Regions from separate parts of the Paenibacillus sp. BR2-3 genome, predicted to be linked through region 1. Evidence: riboswitches for the same ligand, from Rfam matches in the RefSeq annotation. Region 1 holds a riboswitch; the other holds the start of a gene.
The links. A riboswitch is a leader RNA that binds a small molecule or an ion and turns the genes downstream of it on or off. The one in region 1 is predicted to bind S-adenosylmethionine.

Region 1 (7,330 bases):
GTATATGGTATGAAGGCGGTTCATGGAGTGAAATGCTCTGTGTGTACAGGCATGAGCTGGCGGTCAAGATGGGTGAAGGCTACCGGCCCTTGATTGATGGTATTTTTCATGATGAGGATAGTTTTCCGAGCCGTAACGCCGAGCATCTGAAGCTGCAATATTACAGTGAGCAGCATAGCAATGAGAAGGTATATGAGGAATTGTGCGCTTGGCGCCGAGGAAGGTCATCCAGTGAGCGGAAGGCTCCCTACATTTTGGCAAGCAACCGGTTATTGAGGCTGTTAAGCGCATATCTGCCGCACACGCTGGAGGAATTGCTACAGTTGCCCGGAGTAGGGGAGGGAAAAGCCGCCCAGTACGGAGCCGATTGGCTGGCTATTACGGCTGCGGTGCCAAGGGAGCATCATTTTCCGCTGGGGTGGGTACATAAAGAGACTGACAAGCAATCCTTCATATCCTGGATTTACAAGCAGAAGGAGCTTAAATACAAGAAGCAGCTGGAGCGGCTGAGAATGCGGCGCCTGCTGCTGCAAGGGATTGAGCAAGGGCATGGGATGGAGCAGCTAAAAGAGGAATGCGGGGTGAGCCGCCGCGAGCTGCTGGAGGCCGTGGAGGAGCTGGAGAAGGATGGTTATTCTGTAGAGAGGCTTATTGCCCTGGAGCTTGGCAGCATGACGCAAGAGCAGCAGGAGGAGGTTTGGAGCGCGTACAGGGAACTTGGGGATGTTTTTCTGAAGCCTGTGCTTTATAAGGTGTACGGTAATGAGTTTTCCGCTCCCGGAGGGCTGGATCTGTATTATGAACGTCTACGTCTGATCCGCATACGCTTCCGGCGCGGGAATGCCGGCGTCGCAGCGATGGCCTCCAGCTTGTAAAGCCTCAGGTATGTCAAAAAGACGAAGGAATCCCTTACCCTTGAGGAGTGGGGGCCTTCGTCTTTTTCTCTGGATCGTTCTATATCGATCTATATCGCTCATAGCCAGTCTTTTTTACGGAACACATACAGCATACCGCAGCCAAGCGTTACCATTGCACCTATAACGCCGTAATAACCGTATTGTGTATGCAATTCGGGAATATTATCAAAGTTCATTCCATAAATACCTGTAATCACGGTCAGCGGCATGAATATGGTTGTAATGGCCGTAAACACTCTCATAATCTCATTGGCGCGATTGGCAATACTGGATTGGTAGGCCTCACGTAAGTTGCCCATAAGATCGCGGTACGTTTCAAAGGTCTCGGAAATTTTGACGGCATTCTCATATATATCGCTAAAATACTTCTGCAGCTGATCATCGATCAGGCGGAGGTCCTTTTTATTAAGAGTATTGATAACTTCCTTCTGCGGTCCAAGCATCTTCTTGAGCCACAGAATTTCGCTTCGCAGACCGATAATCTCACTGAGATGTGATTTCTTGGTGTGCATGAGGATATCCTCTTCCAATTTCTCAATCCGGGCTTCAATCCGGTCGCCGACGGAGAAATAATTGTCCACGACAAGGTCAATGAGCAGATACAGGAACCGGTCAGGCTCGCTGACCTCCAACTCCCACAGCATCGGCTTCAGGATGCGCAGCTCATGAAGCTTTTGTTTGGTTACGGTGATGATATAATGTCTGCCGAGAAATACGTTCAGTGCCCGCAGGAATATTTCTTCATCATCAAAGCGGATGCTGTTGACTACAATAAAGTAGTGACTTTCGTATATTTCAATCTTGGGACGCTGATCTTCTTCACTGAGGCAATCCTCTACCGCCAGATCATGGAGGTTGAACAGAGGCTGAAGGTGCACCAAATCCTCCACATCTGCATCAATCCAGTAGAACCCTTCCGCCGGAGCGGTCATTGTTGTTTCAATATCGTCGATCTGCGTAAAAATCCCCGCATTTACCAGCCGGATTTTCATCTGATTTCACTCCTTCTGTCCCTAGTCTTCTCCAGGGGGATGCTAAAAAAAGCACAGAGAAAAAAATCAGCTTGGCCGGGTCGCTTAGAGGAAGCAGGTCATAATAACATTCCAAGCGCATGAAGAAGAATTGCTCCCGCCGCCGGCAAGCTGATGATAATCCTGTGTGGTTGTTCATTCTGTACGCTTAACTGCGAGCTCGGGTCGCCTTCCATTCTCCATCACCTCTTCTTGTTCCTTGGGGTATGAAACACTTGTCTAGTATAACGCCGGGTTATGCCTCTTACAAGAAAAAAAGTTATCATTTTCAGGCTCCTGAAGCATTGTATGGACTTGACGAAAGTTAGGTTCATGATTTAAAGTAATTTCTAAAGAATTTTAACTGAATACAGCTAAATCTTATCAAGAGCAGGTGGAGGGACTGGCCCGATGAAACCCGGCAACCGGCGTGTGAACGCACGGTGCTAATTCTTGCGGAAACTGAAACTGTATGGCGCATGCGTCAGGACAGGTGTTTTCTGGCAGATGAGAGAGGCGCATATGACTGTAAAATATGACCTTTCTCGCCTTGAGAAAGGTCTTTTTATTTTATTCCGGGTCCGCTCCGCGGTCTCCATTTCATTGAAGGAGTGATAAGCAAGTGCCGATTAAAATCCCTGATAGTTTACCGGCCAAGGAAGTATTGTCCGGAGAGAATATTTTTGTGATGGACGAGAGCCAGGCCTTTCACCAGGATATACGCCCGCTGCGTATAGCTATTCTGAACTTAATGCCTACTAAGGAAACAACGGAAACGCAGCTGCTGCGTTTGATCGGTAATTCGCCTCTTCAGGTGGAAGTAGTGCTGCTTCATCCCCGCTCCCATACGTCCAAGAACACATCGGCAGAGCATCTGGAGAGCTTTTATAAAACCTTTGATGAAATTAGCCACCGGCGTCTGGATGGTCTGATTGTCACGGGTGCTCCGGTAGAACAGATGGAGTTCGAGGATGTGAATTACTGGGAAGAATTGAAAGAGATTTTTGAATGGAGCAAGCATCACGTGACTTCGACCATGCATATATGTTGGGCTGCACAGGCAGGATTATACCATCACTTTGGTGTTCGCAAAGAAAGCCTGGATGAGAAATGCTTCGGCGTATTCCCGCACACGGTCAAATCCAGTAATGTTAAGCTTCTGCGCGGCTTTGATGAACTGTTTTATGTTCCCCATTCCCGGCATACTGACGTTTCCCGTGAAGATATCGAGGCTACGCCGGAACTGCAGATTCTCGCGGAATCGGAAGAGGCTGGCATTTATCTGGTGGCAACCCATGATGGTAAACAGATCTTCGTAACCGGTCACTCCGAGTATGACCCCTTTTCGCTGAAGTGGGAATATGACCGCGATGTCGCCAAAGGTATGGAAGTGGTACTGCCGAAGCATTACTATCCAAATGATGATCCGCAGCGTACACCGCCCGCAGTCTGGCGTGCCCATGCTAACCTATTATTCGCCAACTGGCTCAATTACTATGTATATCAGGAAACCCCTTACGATATTGGACCCATGATTTAATAAAACTCAAGCTATAAACAAAAAACAGGAGGCTTACCATGGACGAGAAACTCAGAATTGAAAGCAGGCTGGCTCAAATGGGCTCACAGGAAGATCCGGCTACCGGAGCGGTTAATTACCCTATCTATCAATCCACTGCCTTCCGGCATCCGCGCCTGGGACAAAGTACCGGCTTTGACTACATCCGCACCAAGAATCCGACACGCTCCGTACTGGAAAATGCCGCAGCTGAACTGGAATCCGGCGACGCCGCATTTGCCTGCAGCTCTGGAATGGCTGCGCTTCAAACCGTGTTTGCCTATTTCAGCCAAGGGGATCATTTAATCGTTTCGCTCGATTTGTACGGAGGAACCTACCGGCTGCTTGAGCGGATTCTGTCCAGATTTGGAATTACCGCCTCCTACGTGGATACCAATGATTTGAATGCGCTGGAAGACATTCGCCGCCCGAATACAAAAGCGGTATTCATTGAAACGCCGACCAACCCGCTCATGATGATTACAGACATCGAGGCTGTGTGTACCTGGGCCCGCCGGCATGATCTGCTCACGATAGTGGACAACACGCTGCTTACACCCTTTTTCCAGCGGCCGCTGGAGCTTGGTGCCGATATTATTGTCCACAGTGCAACGAAATACCTGGGCGGACATAATGATGTATTGGCGGGTCTTATCGTTACCAAGGGCGAAGCCTTGTCGGCTGAAATGGCTATTTTGCATAACTCCATTGGAGCCGTGCTGTCACCATCAGACAGCTATCAGTTGATGAGAGGGATGAAGACGCTGGCCCTGCGGATGGAGCGGCACCAGAGCAACGCTTTGGCAATTGCCCACTTTCTGAAGGATCACCCCGCTGTAGCGGAAGTGTTCCATCCCGGGCTTCCGGAACACCCGGGATTCGAGATTCAGAACCGTCAGGCATCCGGAAATACGGGTATTTTCTCTTTTAAATTAAAAGATGCCAGATACGTGGAGCCGTTGCTCCGTCATGTTCGGCTTATTGCTTTTGCAGAGAGCCTGGGCGGTGTAGAATCGCTTATGACTTACCCGGCAGTGCAGACCCACGCCGACATACCAGTGGAGATCCGGGATGCGGTGGGTGTGGATGACCGTCTGCTCCGCTTCTCTGTCGGTATTGAGCATGTGAACGATTTGATCGCTGACCTCGGAAATGCGCTGGAAGCTGCACGGGGAGAAGTGGAAGAGGCCGTTGCCCGATAGTACACAGAGGAAGTGGCCTGTTCGCTGAGATTTTTGCAGTTCTTTTCTAAATCAAAGTGGGACTCCCAGCCATTTGTATGGCCTTCCGGGAGTCTCCTTTTTTTGCTGCGGGATAAGCAGCCGCCAAAACCTTTATTTTTAAAGAAGGTCAGTTTATGTTACGATAATGTAACGAGTTTGTTCATTTGATATGCAAATTTTATGAATCTACCATACAGTTATAGGCATAGAGGGAGGCTGCGAATGATGGGTGGAATAGACCTTATTCTGGATAAGGCGCTGCGGGGTGACCGTTTGCAATTAGAGGACACCGTCAAGCTGTTCGAGAGCAATGAGATAGAGAAAATGGGGGCTGCTGCGAATATTATTATGAAAAGGTGGCATCCCGATCCGCTGGCTACCTTTGTCATCGGCCGCAATATCAATTATACGAATGTATGCGATGTATACTGTCGCTTTTGCGCGTTTTACCGCAGACCGGGCTCGGAAGAAGGTTACGTGCTGCCGGATGAGGCGATATTCCAAAAAATTTCGGAAACGATCGGCGTGAATGGAACCGAAATCCTGATGCAGGGCGGCACGAACCCTAACCTGCCTTTCAGCTATTATACGGACCTGCTTCGGGGGATCAAGCAGCGTTTCCCGGAGATTACGATGCATTCCTTCTCACCTGCCGAGATTATGAAAATGAAGGAAGTTTCGGGGCTTACGCTGGAAGAGGTAGTGCGGGAGATTCATGCTGCCGGTCTGGATTCGCTGCCGGGTGGCGGTGCAGAAATCCTCGATGACCGGACGCGCCGCAAAATCAGCCGCCTCAAGGGCTCCTGGCGCGAGTGGATGGACGTCATGCAAACGGCGCACAAAGTGGGTATGAATACTACCGCGACAATGGTTATCGGTCTGGGCGAGAGCATGGAGGAACGGGCCCTTCATTTACTGCGGGTACGTGAGGCTCAGGATGAATGCATCGCCAATAAGTACGATTCGGAGGGCTTCCTGGCATTCATCTCCTGGACGTTCCAGCCGGACAATACAAACCTGAAGCTGGATAGACAAACACCGGAGGAGTACCTGAAAACGGTGGCTATCAGCAGGATCGTGCTGGATAACATCAAGAACTTCCAATCCTCCTGGGTGACCATGGGGCCCGAAGTAGGCAAGCTTTCGCTTGATTATGGCTGCAATGATTTCGGCAGCACGATGATTGAAGAGAACGTCGTATCCTCAGCGGGAGCAACGTACAAGGTCAACATCGAATCCATCACCCAACTCATCCGCGAGGCTGGCAAAATCCCGGCGCAGCGTAATACGCGCTACGATATTCTGCGGGTATTCAACGATGTGGACGCGAAGATTGATAATGATTTTATTATGCAGAACTGACAGGTTCGGGGAACCAGCAATTTTTTATACAGTGAATAACAAACAGGCCAACTTCTCTTCCTGACGGGAGAAGTTGGCCTGTTTGTTTGGTACTAGTCTATAGGCGCTGAGGGTTTGCTGTTATTGCGCAGCTTCCCATTTGCAGCGAACAGGGGAGACTATCGCATTTTCCTGTTTCAGTTCTTTAAAAGCTTTGTCGATTGCTTTACGGTCCAAACCGGAGAGCTTCTCAACCTCGCCCGCACTGACAGGCGCTCCGGCAGATTTTATACATTCCAGCACTTCGTCCTTGACACTCATCGATTCATCCTCCTCTTAAACTTGAGAATTTGCAGATTCTCATTAATAAAAGTATAAGAGATTCCTTAATAGATGCAGTGATATTTTTCTGTGTTTTTTCAATAAAGCCATTTGTCACCCATCCGGCGGGATTCCCTCCGTATTCTCTCGTATTACCTCGTACTCACTAATGTCTACGTATCCCCAGCCAGGCTACATAACGACCTTTTTACCGTGTCCACTCTATTGACAGAAGTACATAATAACCCTTAGTTGCACTTTGTACATTTAAAATGGGCTCGTATCACGGGAAAAGGTTGTTTAATTGTATTCTGTGCAGCTATGTTCGGGGTAGAGGACCGCGAAACGAGTTTCTCTGGAATGTAATTGTACGAAGTACAACTAAAGCCCAATGTTAACTCAACGGAGTCCATATAAGTGTACAAAGTGCAATTGCCCAGTTTATTTAGGGTTCAATCCAGTTTTTCAGGGTCCCATTTAGTAAGCATATAGTTTTAAAAAAAGATCGAGTTTTCCTCATATATAGGTTTACATTAATATCCAATAGTGATATCATAATCATATCAAATACATATCTTATTGGAGGTATTCATGTGAAGGAGAAAATACTTCATCCAGTTAGCGGATTTTGGGTCATCGCATTGCTTGCGGTTTGTCTCGGCGGTGGAATTTACGGTGCTTCTCAGGAGTACATTGCCGCACCTGTTATTCTGTTCCTGGTTGCCGCAGTGCTTCTTACGAGCATTACAGTTGTACAGCCGAACAAATCTGTAGTGGTCACTTTTTTCGGGAAATATGTGGGGACGATCGCCACAAGCGGTATGTGGGCAGTTACACCCTTCAGTGTCCGCAAGACAGTCTCCCTGCGTGTCCGCAACTTTAACAGCGTCAAGCTAAAGGTTAATGATGTTGAAGGCAACCCGATTGAAATTGCAGCAGTTATCGTGTTCAAAGTTATTA
Region 2 (7,330 bases), 2.4 Mb from region 1:
CAGTTACATAACCTGTCTTATCATGTTTCTGGCTTTGCTTGGGGGAGCTGTAGTAACGAAGACGGGATCGGGATTGGAATGTGGAAATGAATGGCCGCTCTGTAATGGTAAATTGATTCCGGCATACACATTGGGTTCTTTGATCGAATACACACACCGTTTGTTTAGCGGGCTGGCAGGGCTGTTGTCCCTTGCCTCTATGTTTGCCTTTTGGCGTTACGCCCGGGAGCGGCGTGATTTATTGACATATGCCTTCATGACCTTGCTGTTTGTAGTGGTGCAGGGCGGTATGGGAGCGCTTGCTGTTATAAAATCGCAATCAGCATCCGTTATGGCGCTGCATATGGGGTTTTCTTTGATTGCATTTGCTTCATCGCTTATGCTGGCGCTTGGGTCCAAGAGAAGGTATAAGGACGGCAAAAGTGATATTGCAGTGGACGAGGGTCCGCCAGTGAGCAAAGGATTCCGCAACTTAACCTGGATTACCGCATTCTATTCTTACATCGTTGTCTACATTGGGGCATATGTAAGCCATACGGATTCCAGGGGAGGCTGCACCGGTTGGCCGCTTTGCAATGGTGAATGGATTCCTGAGTTAACAGGCGGCGTAGGCATAGTATTTACGCATAGGATCGCTGCGGCACTGTTGTTCATTCTTACAGCTGTGCTCGGGCATCTCGCTTTTTGGAAACACAAAGAGCATCCTGAACTGAGAGGTCTTGGTGTAGCAGCTGTTGTATTGTGCCTGATGCAGGTGCTCAGCGGGGCGGCTGTAGTTCAAACTTTAAATAACGATCGGCTGTATATATTTGCGGCACTGGCTCATATCTTACTTATCGCCGGATTATTTGGCGTCTTATGCTACATGAGTGTTCGTGTATGGCAGCTGAGCAGGCGGAGAAATTAGTATGAAGTTTGTTCAGGGAGGAACAATAAGCGGAGTACGGTAAGCTGGTTGACCGAAACGGGAAGAACCACTTTCCAGCTGTTGAAGAGGAATGTGTGAAGGAGGGAGCCGTATGCTGCGCGTTTTATTGGGGGAGCCCCCCCGTGAGAATAGCGGATTACTGGGAGAGGCCATGGACAACATGGCCAGGCTGGCGGCGCTGCTGCGCAAGGAAATGAAGAATCATGAGGATCAAGATCACGAGTACCGCAAGCTGGAGATCTGGACGCGCGGGCTGATTTCGTCCCTGGATGAGCTGGAACAGAGCTTGTTCGCAGCTGCTTTTTTCCGGAGATCAGTGGTTACAACCAATATGGACGATATGCCGGTGATGGAGCAGGGGGAATATGCACGGTATGTCTATTTCTACAAAAACGGCTTTATCCGTGTATTCTCTCTGCTGGACAAGCTCGGTACTGTGCTGAATACTCTTTATGATCTTAACACTTCCAAGGTAAAGGCTCATTTCTCTTATTTTACGGTACTGCGCCAGTTTCATTCGATCAAGGTACATACGGGTCTTGCCGAGCAACTGGATAAAATTAAGGACTCTTACCGTAATCCCTTGCAGAACCTGCGCAAACGGCGGAATTCCGAGATCCATTATATGAACGCCGAAATGCAGGATGATCTGTGGCAGCTGCATAAAGGCCTGAATGACAAGGTGCAGCTTGAGGATCTGGATGGGCATTTGGACGATTTGAAGCAAGGGCTGGACATGGTATGCAAGTCGCTTTCCTTGGCTTTCAGCTATAGCATTGAGCAGTGGAATAAAGATATTAACCGTATCTAATCCGGATATAAACGTTTTCCAGAGATTTGCTTTGACAAAAAACCTGAAAATATCTATACTTACTCTCGTTACGTCATCACCATTAACATCAAATAACTAAATACTAATATCTTATCGAGAGCGGCGGAGGGATAGGCCCGATGAAGCCCGGCAACCGATTTGTGAACAGTGTCCTTCAAGCGCTGTGCATGAGTGTCATGGTGCTAATTCCTACAATGCCGCAAGTATTTGACGGCCTTTGGCAGATGAGACGGCATTGTATATACGCGAACAGGGCCTCTTCCGATCTGCAAATGATCAGTGAGAGGTTTTTTTGTATGTAAAGATTCAGTTTTGTAGGAGGGATGGCAAAATGATAGAGTTAAAAGGTTTGACCAAGGTTTACGGAAAAGGCAGGAACACGGCTACGGCACTCTCCCAATTGGATTTATCGATTAGAAAAGGCGAAATATTTGGAGTGATCGGTCATTCCGGGGCGGGCAAAAGCACGCTGATCCGCTGCATTAATTTGCTGGAACGTCCGACTCAAGGGGAAGTCTGGGTGGACGGTGTAGAACTTACGAAGCTAAGCCGGGGCCAGCTGCAGGCACAGCGGCGGAAAATCGGAATGATTTTTCAACATTTCAATCTGCTGTCATCCGCGACGGTTTACGACAACATTGCCTTCCCGCTTCGTCTGATAAGCACCTCAAGGGCGGCTATTGATAGTAAGGTTAATGAACTGCTTACGCTTGTAGGGCTGGAAGAGCATAAGGATAAATATCCTGCCCAATTATCCGGTGGACAAAAGCAGCGTGTCGGTGTGGCCCGGGCCTTAGCCAGCGACCCTGACGTCCTGCTGTGTGACGAAGCGACCTCTGCGCTGGATCCGCAGACTACGGATTCCATACTGCGACTGCTGCTGGATATCAACAAGCGGTTCCATCTGACTATTGTGCTCATTACACATGAAATGCATGTGATCCAGAGCATCTGTGACCGGGTTGCCGTCATTCATGGCGGAGGGATTGTGGAGCAGGGTGACGTTGCCAAAGTCTTTCTTAAACCGCAGCATGAAATTACGCGGGAATTTATCCGCAGTGAAACCCAGAACGACGGACCCCTGCGGGCTGCCATTGATGCACCCCATCCGGAGTCATCCCAAGCGGTCAAAATTACTTTCCTGGGACAAAAAACATACGAATCCACCTTATCACATGTTGTGAAGGAGACCGGTGTGATCTTTGCAATATTACAGGGAACCATCTCTACGATTAAAGATGTACCTTACGGTCAGTTGATTGTTCGATTCGAAGGGTCTGCAGAAGCCATCCGTGAGACGATTGGTAAATTGACGGCGCAAGGTCTTGATGTGGAGGTGCTTGATTAATGGGAGGCTTAAATTTTGCGGATGTAAACTGGGATGAAATGATTCAAGCAACCCTGGATACATTGAAAATGTTAGGAAGTTCAGCAATATTCACAATTATTCTTGGTTTACCACTCGGAATTGTGCTATATTTATGGGGAAGATCATCACGGCCCGTAATTGGGGTCATTTATTCGGTCTTATCGTTCATTGTGAACATCCTGCGATCCGTACCGTTCATCATTTTGATGGTAGCTTTAATTCCTTTTACCAAATCTGTCGTTGGAACCTCTATCGGGGTTTTGGGTACGATTCCGCCGCTTGTGGTGGGTGCCGCTCCATTTTTTGCCCGTCTTGTGGAGACAGCGCTGCGGGAAGTGGACAAGGGAGTTATCGAAGCCGCTCAGGGAATGGGGGCATCCACGACGCAAATTGTAACACGGGTGCTTTTGCCGGAGGCTCGTCCCGGTCTGTTATCCGGGGTGACTATAACTGTTGTAACCCTTGTTGCCTACACGGCAATGTCGGGGATGGTCGGCGGCGGGGGTCTTGGTGACTTGGCGATCCGCTATGGTTACTACCGTTATGAGAAGGAAGTCATGATTATCTCTGTAGCATTGATGGTTCTGCTGGTGCAGCTGCTGCAAATGGCCGGTGACCGTCTGGTAAGGTATTTCTCTAGGAAATAAGGTACATCCACATAGATATCCTTATTCAAAAAATCATACTGTTCAGAGGGGGATTTACAAATGAAAAAAGTATTACTGACGTTTTTCAGCTTGACATTGATATTGGTGCTGGCTGCTTGCGGCAATAACAACGCCAATAATTCTTCCAATGCTGCTGCAACGAATGCACCTGCTGCTGAAGCTACTGAAGCACCTGCTGCAGAGCCTGTTACCTTGGTTGTCGGAGCATCTCCAGTACCGCATGCCGAGATTTTGAAGGCTATCGCACCTTTGCTTGAAGCCCAAGGCATCAAGCTTGAAATTAAAGAATTCACTGATTATGTGCAGCCTAACGTACAGCTTGCTGAAAAACAGCTGGATGCCAACTTCTTCCAACACAAGCCTTATCTTGACGATCAAAACAAAAACAACGGTACGGACCTGGTATCCGTCGTTGGCGTACACGTGGAGCCATTTGGCGCTTATTCCAAAAAAATCAAATCCATTGATGAGCTGGCGGACGGCGCAAAGGTTGCGATTCCGAACGATGCTACCAACGGTGGACGCGCACTGATCCTGCTTGCCAAGAATGGCCTGATCACTTTGAAGGACGATACCAACATCACTTCCACCAAAGCTGATATTACCGAAAACAAGAAAAACCTTGAAATTATTGAATTGGATGCAGCCATGCTGCCGCGTCAATTGGATGAAGTGGACCTCGCCTTGATCAATACGAACTATGCGCTGGAAGCAAAACTTGTTCCGACTAAAGATGCTTTGTTCATCGAAGGCGGAGACTCACCTTATGCCAACCTTTTGGTGGCACGTCCTGATAACAAGGATTCCGACGCCATTCAAAAGCTGGCAGCTGCGCTGACTTCTCCTGAAGCCAAAGCATTTATCGAAGAGAAATACCAAGGCTCCATCATTCCTGCGTTTTAAGTAAGGGGTATAACAAAAAAAGGGGGTGTCCCAATAGCCATGTAAATGGCTAGGGACACCCCCTTTTTGTTTTTAATCTATAATTCAACTTTGGATCAACTGACTTATGCTATAGGGTGTACCAGAATAAGTGCTTGATTCCAACTTTTTGGCGGACTGCATAGCCATTACTATCGTGCTGATATACTAAAAGAGAACGAAACCGGACTGAGGTGACGCTAATAGTGGATTTGAGTTTCCGTCGCTGTAAGCAAGTTTAGAAAACCATTTCTTAAAATTTCGAGTAATTTTACTCGTAACTAAAGTGAATGTTGGACTTCCGGCCGCTGCCCATCTCCAGATTTCTTGATGTTCTTTACTTCATTTTATATAACTGTAAAAAGTGCAATTATAATCCTCCGTTTGCCCCTTATGGACCGTTTAATTGCATTTCATACAATTATTTTTCGGGATTTTTGTAAAAATGGACTTTATAGGCAGATTTAATTGTACAGAGTGCAATTAGCGAACGATTTATTGGATTTAGGCGCCAAATAAATGTACAGAGTGCAACTATATAAAACTATATAAGTTGAATTTAAGGGAACTTCCGAGATTTGTCCTGATTCCATCCTTACACAAAGACGGTCTATGAGTTTCATGGGATCGCTCCAGATTTTGTTTTATAAACGCATGTTCATTTTTTCAAATATCGGCGACAGTATGATGATCCGCTGCCTGCCCTTCTCGAACTATGTATCCTACAACATGTGATCAATTTGGCCGTAAACCCAACTGGAGATAAATTCATTTGCACACCGTCTAAACCGACCCCCATTTTTTGATATTACAGGAGATATCCTCTATAATAAAAAAATTCCCGGTCTCCTGATGATCAGAAGAACCGGGATGACTATATGGGCGGGATTAGAATACTTGAACAACTTCTTCTACGCCTTCTACTTCTTCAATAAGGGCGCGTTCGATCCCGGCTTTTAACGTAATGGTGGAGCTTGGGCAGCTGCCGCAGGCGCCCATCAATTTCAGCTTAACGATGCCGTCTTCTACATCGATCAATTCGACGTCACCGCCATCGCGCTGCAGGAACGGACGAAGCTTATCCAGTACTTCCAGAACTTCATCATACATGGTGGTGCTTTGTGCATTCTCACTCATTTCTCAATCACTCCTTTCGTATGTTTATTATAGTACAAAAAGTTAAAAAATAAAATGGTTCGGACAGAATAGGGAGATCAACATGAGACCAATTATTGAATTTTGTGCCAGCAACATAGGGCACGGTACAGATAAACTGATGCAAAAGCTGGAGCAAAATCCTGATTACGATGTTATTGAATACGGCTGTCTTAACAATTGTGGCCAATGCTATTTATCACCGTTCGCCATGCTCAATGGAGAGATTATTGAAGCGGAGTCCCCTGATGAGCTTGCGGAAGCGATTTATGCCAAGATTAAAGAGCTGGAAGCCTGGGACAACCTGGAGCTTGATTAATGGCCTTATCCTAACCGAAATGCCGTTTGGACATCCAGAGCACGCCGCTTTTCAGAATACGCGGTACCCGTCCCATTACGGAGCGGTTGCCCATAAGTCCAAAGCCGGAGTTTTTACCCAGGGAACCCAGTGTACCCTTTAGGCGGATGGGATGCAGCTTAGGTGTCTCATTACGCCATAGGGCTTGAATGATACGCGCTACCTGCTCGCCCTGTGCTCCTGCCGCTTGTGCGCTGGGTGCAAACGGAAGACTGGCACAATCCCCGATCACATATACCTCCGGATAATCAGGCACATGGTAATATTCACCCAGAATAATCCGTCCCCCCCGGTCTTTCGGAAGCTCAAGCTTCTGCACCACCTGCACCGGTTGAATCCCGGCAGTCCACACGGTAATGTCCGAAGCGATCGCCTGCGTGCCATTATAGATGGCGTCCTTCTCTACATGGGACACGGAAATGTTGCCAAGCGTCTCCACATGATGTTCGCTGAACCATTCCTCCACATATTCTGACAGCTTAGCCGGAAAAGAAGATAAGACGCGCTCACCCCGGTCCAAAATGGAGATATTCAGGTCCGGCCTGCTTTCGCGGAGCTCGGCAGCCAGCTCCACCCCGCTTAATCCTCCCCCTACAATGTTGATGGTTCCGTAAGGTTTGACGTCGTTCAGGTGGCGGTAAGTTTCCCGTGTGCCCGATAACGTCTGAATACTGCAGGTATGCTGTTCTGCTCCCGGTATATTGTGATAATTATCCGTGCAGCCCAAAGCGATCGCCATCATATCATAAGAAATCGGCTCACCGGTTTCCAGAAATACAATCCGGCTCCCCAAATCAATGGAGCCCACCTCGCCGTAACGGACGGTAAGGCGGGGATGAACCGGGAACTGGATACGCAGATCGTAATCGGAGACGGTACCTGCTGCAAGCGCATAATATTCCGTCTTGATTCCCTGATAAGGCATCCGGTCAACCAAGACAATTTCCACATCATGAGGGAGATGGCTGTTGAGCAATTCCTGAATGAGGGCCAGGCCGCCGAAGCCGCCGCCGAGTACGAGCAGTATTCTCATGGTTACCGATCTTCCTTTCAAAATATGGGATTTCCGGTTATCCCGGCTGTCGCTATTCGTATACCT

Region 2: linked by a shared signal. The riboswitch ahead of PaeBR_RS06905 (methionine ABC transporter ATP-binding protein) and the one ahead of metA (homoserine O-succinyltransferase) in region 1 are both predicted to bind S-adenosylmethionine.

Annotation. Positions count from the first base shown of each region.
Region 1 is NZ_CP126311.1:4,015,791-4,023,120, reverse strand. It holds gene PaeBR_RS19405 (HRDC domain-containing protein) at 1-875, shown strand, start outside; gene corA (magnesium/cobalt transporter CorA) at 974-1,909, opposite strand; SAM riboswitch class I at 2,306-2,441, shown strand; gene metA (homoserine O-succinyltransferase) at 2,550-3,467, shown strand; gene PaeBR_RS19390 (aminotransferase class I/II-fold pyridoxal phosphate-dependent enzyme) at 3,506-4,687, shown strand; gene mqnC (cyclic dehypoxanthinyl futalosine synthase) at 4,934-6,070, shown strand; gene PaeBR_RS19380 (transcriptional regulator) at 6,191-6,370, opposite strand; gene PaeBR_RS19375 (SPFH domain-containing protein) at 6,964-7,330, shown strand, end outside.
Region 2 is NZ_CP126311.1:1,453,404-1,460,733, forward strand. It holds gene PaeBR_RS06895 (COX15/CtaA family protein) at 23-907, shown strand; gene PaeBR_RS06900 (Cthe_2314 family HEPN domain-containing protein) at 1,020-1,739, shown strand; SAM riboswitch class I at 1,848-1,991, shown strand; gene PaeBR_RS06905 (methionine ABC transporter ATP-binding protein) at 2,092-3,108, shown strand; gene PaeBR_RS06910 (methionine ABC transporter permease) at 3,108-3,776, shown strand; gene PaeBR_RS06915 (MetQ/NlpA family ABC transporter substrate-binding protein) at 3,837-4,700, shown strand; gene PaeBR_RS06920 (NifU family protein) at 5,607-5,855, opposite strand; gene PaeBR_RS06925 (YuzB family protein) at 5,938-6,192, shown strand; gene PaeBR_RS06930 (NAD(P)/FAD-dependent oxidoreductase) at 6,203-7,264, opposite strand; gene mqnE (aminofutalosine synthase MqnE) at 7,317-7,330, opposite strand, start outside.